DNA from 2 places in the Halobacillus salinarum genome. Region 2 is predicted to be linked to the other one. Evidence: riboswitches for the same ligand, from Rfam matches in the RefSeq annotation. Region 2 holds a riboswitch; the other holds the start of a gene.

Region 1 (2,203 bases), 900 kb from region 2:
CAGTTGTTTAGTTACTTTCAATTTTCCCTTAAGGATTTGCTCCTGGCAACGGTAGACGCTGCATTTGTATCCTTGACAGCTCTTGCTTTAATTCTAGCATTATGGAATATCAGCAGATTGAGCAGTTTACTTCTCCTCCCTTATTTTGCCTGGAGTTCCTTCGCTACTTACCTTGCATTCACCATTTTTGAAATGAATCCTGGATCTACTCTGCTATACTAAGTCAAATAGAGAGAAGGGGGACAGGTAAACGAAGTGCTATTGGACCGCACGGGGCGTAAAACAACATATAGGAAATCAACGGGCTTTCTCTACAAGCTGAAGCAGCCTTTGGAGAAAAGGCTGCTTCGCTTCTAATTCCCATTATTTAGTGTGTCGTTAAGCAGCTGAGGAAGAGTTCGACTGCATTCGTTTCTGCTCAATCCATGGCCGCAGCTTAATAAAAACAGGCACAAACAGCACTCCTATGATCAGCCCTTTTAAGGCATTAAACGGCAGGATAGCAGCTACTACAGTCGTCCATTTCATTTGGGCGCTCATCATTTCCATACCCATAAACCAGCTGTAAGCTGGAAGGATAAAGAAATAGTTTAAAACACTCATGCTGACTGCCGTTATGACGATACTAACCACTATTCCCGACACCAGACCTTTCGTCGATTTAAACCTGCGATAAAACATCGCTGCAGGGACGACAAATAATAAACCAGCGGTAAAATTAGCCACTACTCCGACTGGGTCAGATGCCCCAGTATAAATAAAATACAAAACATTCTTTAATCCTTCAACCGCAATCCCTGCAAGGGGAGTAAATAAAATAGCTGCAATGAGTGCCGGAATTTCACTAAAATCCACCTTTAAGTACTGCGGAAGCAATGGCAGTGGAAAATTCAGCAACATGAGTACCACTGAGATACTTCCAAATAACGCTATGATTACTAACTTAAATAACTTTGATGATTGCCCATTTCGGTTCATCATCCATCCTCCTTCATCTTTCATCGATTCACATCCCAGATGAAGGTGAGCTGTCCAAAGGAATCAAAAAACCCTAAAGCACAAAAAAGGGGCTTTAGGGTTGGTAAAAATTCCACAGGAAAACATAGGTAGTATTCACTACCCGTTTCGCTCGTCATCTTCTCCCATCCAGACTGTCACTGTCGGTCCCGGATTTTCACCAGGTCCACCGTTTAATAAACAAACGGGTCACGGACTTAGAATGCATACCTGCACACCTTACCGTCGGTCGGGAATTACACCCTGCCCCGAAGATGGAACCGATATATTATTGTACTTCTATTTTATAAGGAAAAGGCAGGTTGTGCAACTTAAATGCCCGCCTTTTCCTTTATGAGGAGATTATTCATCAAGAGGGTTTAAGCTTTCTTTACCGCTCATGTTAGACAAAAGCTCCACCAACAGTTCAATTTCCTGATCCATATCCTTGATGCTGGCGGTCTCCACTGGTGAGTGCATATATCGCAAAGGCAGGGATACCAGGCTAACTGGAACCCCTTTACCAGTTAAGCGCATTCGATCTGCATCCGTCCCAGTTGCCCTTGAAGTGAGTTCATATTGAACATGTATCGATAATTCCTTTGCCGTCTTTTCCAACAGCCCATTGATCTTACGATTAATCGGCGCGCCTTTAGCTAGAACCGGTCCCGCTTCAAGTTTTACATCGCCATACTTATTTTTATTTACACCTGGATAGTCCGTAGCAAACGTAACGTCACAAGCAATAGCCATATCGGGTTCAATTCCAGCTGCAGCAAAATAAGCACCGCCCATGTTGGTTTCTTCATTAACCGTACTCGCTGCATAGACGCCCACATTTAATTGCTTGTCTGCAAGCCTGCGTATGACTTCACCAACAATAAACTGGCCCGTTCGATTATCCAGCGCCCTCCCGGACACATAGCGGTCCATTAAGATTTCCGGTTCCCTCTTATATACAGCTAAATCACCGATTTGAACGTGCTCCTCCATCTCCTCTTTGGACTTTGCACCGCAATCGATAAATAAATCCTCGTGATCAAAATCACCTTTCAAGCCTCCATGATGTTGAGCATTAACCCCAATCACGCCTGTCACTGTCTTTTTAAATCCAAGCACATGAACCTTCATCCCGACGGCAGCCTTATGGTTAATGCCTCCCATTTTCTCAAAATAAAGGTATCCCTGCTCATCAATGCGGTTAATG
Region 2 (2,203 bases):
TCTTGTAAAAACTTATGAATCCCTTCTTGATTCATGTGCATATCAAACGAGGAGACATACGGAAGGTTGTCCGGGTTTGGCATGTCCGGCAGGTTCGGGCGTTTTTTGATATGGCTGATGGCATCAATCCGGAAACCATCCACGCCTTTATCGAGCCACCAGTTGACCGTCTCATAGAGTGCCTCTCTAACTTCGGGGTTTTCCCAGTTCAAATCCGGCTGTTTCGTTGAAAATACGTGGAGATAATACTGTTCCGTTTTCTGATCGTATTCCCAGGCAGATCCGCCAAAGATGCTTTCCCAGTTATTCGGTTCGCCACCGTTTTTCCCATCCCGCCAAATGTACCAGTCTCTTTTCGGATGATCTTTAGAAGAGCGGGACTCGATGAACCACGGATGTTCATCACTTGTATGGTTTAAGACGAGATCAATGATCAGCTTCATTCCGCGGCTGTGCACTTCCTGGAGCAGCTGGTCAAAGTCATCCATCGTACCGAATTCTTCTAATATATCCTTGTAATCGGATATGTCATAGCCGTTGTCATCCTTAGGCGACTTATACATCGGGCAGATCCAGATGAAATCGATGCCGAGTTCCTCTAAATAATCGAGGCGCTGGATGATTCCTTGAAGGTCACCGATTCCGTCTCCATTGGAATCCTGGAAGCTTCGGGGATACACTTGATAACCTACGGCTTCTTTCCACCAAATTCTTTCCATTGAAAAACCTCTTTTCCTATGAGAATAAGTGAGCGTACTAAAAGAAATAGTGCAAACGATTGCATCAACTATATGATAATACTAGCTGATTTTGTCTCGATTTACAATGAAATTTATAAAGGGGAAATAATTGCGGAAACCAGCAATTTCTTATATATTAAGTGTAAGACAATTGAATAAGTTGTCCTTCGGGGTCGGGTGAAAATCCCAGCCGGCGGTAATAACGATTGTTAGAGCCCGCGACGGGGAAGCAGTGCAAGCCACGTTTCCTCCTGATTTGGTGTGAGTCCAAAGCCGACAGTTACAGTCTGGATGGGAGAAGGATTGGAGAACGTAACGGTACAAATTTTTCTATACGTGTACCTTTTATTAGGTGTACACAAAAAATACGTTCCTAAGACCCTGGAGAAGTATGTCTTCTTCAGGGTCTTTTATTTTTAGCATCTGGATTGAAATCATTGAGGTGATGAAATGGATCGAGATCAGCATTATATGGCAATGGCTCTGCAGATGGCCAGGGAAACGATCGGACAGACCAGCCCGAATCCTTCTGTTGCAGCTGTCGTAGTCAAAGAAAATCAAGTGGCAGGAATCGGTGTTCACGTAAAAGCTGGAGAACCTCATGCGGAAGTGCATGCCATCCAGATGGCTGGGGATAAGGCAGCGGGAGCTGAAATTTTCGTAACTCTTGAACCGTGCAGCCATTACGGAAGAACGCCTCCTTGTGCGAAAGCGATTATCGATGCCGGGATTGAGCGGGTAGTGATTGCAACGACCGATCCCAATCCAAAAGTAGCAGGACGCGGCATAGACATGATGGAAGAAGCAGGGATTGAAGTGAAAGTCAATGTATTAAAAAAAGAAGCCGATCAAATTAATCTGTCTTTTTTCCATTATATTAATACATCAGAGCCGTACGTCCGGCTGAAATCAGCGATGAGTCTTGACGGAAAGATCGCTACTTCAACTGGAGAGAGCCAGTGGATTACTGGGGAGAAGGCCCGCTTGGATGGTCATCAGTACCGGCACAAATCGGATGCTATTCTCGTAGGAGTGAATACTGTATTAACGGATAATCCTAAGCTTACCACCCGCATTCAAGGAGGAGGCATTAATCCTGTCCGGATTATTCTGGATACCCATTTAAGAACCCCGCCTTCTGCTCAGCTCGTTCAAAATAGCGAAGCACAAACTTGGATTTTTACGGGCAGAACAGTTTCTCCAGAGCAACGTGAACATTTTTCCGGTTTTCCTCATGTTTCGATTATTCCGCTTGAAGCAGAAGAAATAAAAGTGGAGGAGCTGCTCAGGTATTTAGGAGAGCAGGAGATTACTTCTCTTTTAATCGAAGGCGGAGGGACAATAGCCGATGCTTTTGTCCGTGCAGGTCGTGTGAATGAAATGATTTCCTATATTGCACCAAAGCTGATCGGTGGAAAAAATGCGCTTACCCCTGTAAGCGGAGAAGGGATCCCGCATTTGAA

What was found. Region 2 has a riboswitch for FMN ahead of ribD (bifunctional diaminohydroxyphosphoribosylaminopyrimidine deaminase/5-amino-6-(5-phosphoribosylamino)uracil reductase RibD). Riboswitches for the same ligand answer to the same signal wherever they lie in the genome.
Region 1: it holds a riboswitch for FMN, as region 2 does, so the genes downstream of both, MUN89_RS09230 (ECF transporter S component) here and ribD (bifunctional diaminohydroxyphosphoribosylaminopyrimidine deaminase/5-amino-6-(5-phosphoribosylamino)uracil reductase RibD) in region 2, are expected to answer to the same signal.

What each region holds. Positions count from the first base shown of each region.
Region 1 is NZ_CP095073.1:1,807,935-1,810,137, reverse strand. It holds gene MUN89_RS09235 (TspO/MBR family protein) at 1-222, shown strand, start outside; gene MUN89_RS09230 (ECF transporter S component) at 379-1,002, opposite strand; FMN riboswitch at 1,131-1,277, opposite strand; gene MUN89_RS09225 (M20/M25/M40 family metallo-hydrolase) at 1,360-2,203, opposite strand, start outside.
Region 2 is NZ_CP095073.1:911,895-914,097, forward strand. It holds gene MUN89_RS04765 (glycoside hydrolase family 13 protein) at 1-719, opposite strand, end outside; FMN riboswitch at 900-1,047, shown strand; gene ribD (bifunctional diaminohydroxyphosphoribosylaminopyrimidine deaminase/5-amino-6-(5-phosphoribosylamino)uracil reductase RibD) at 1,191-2,203, shown strand, end outside.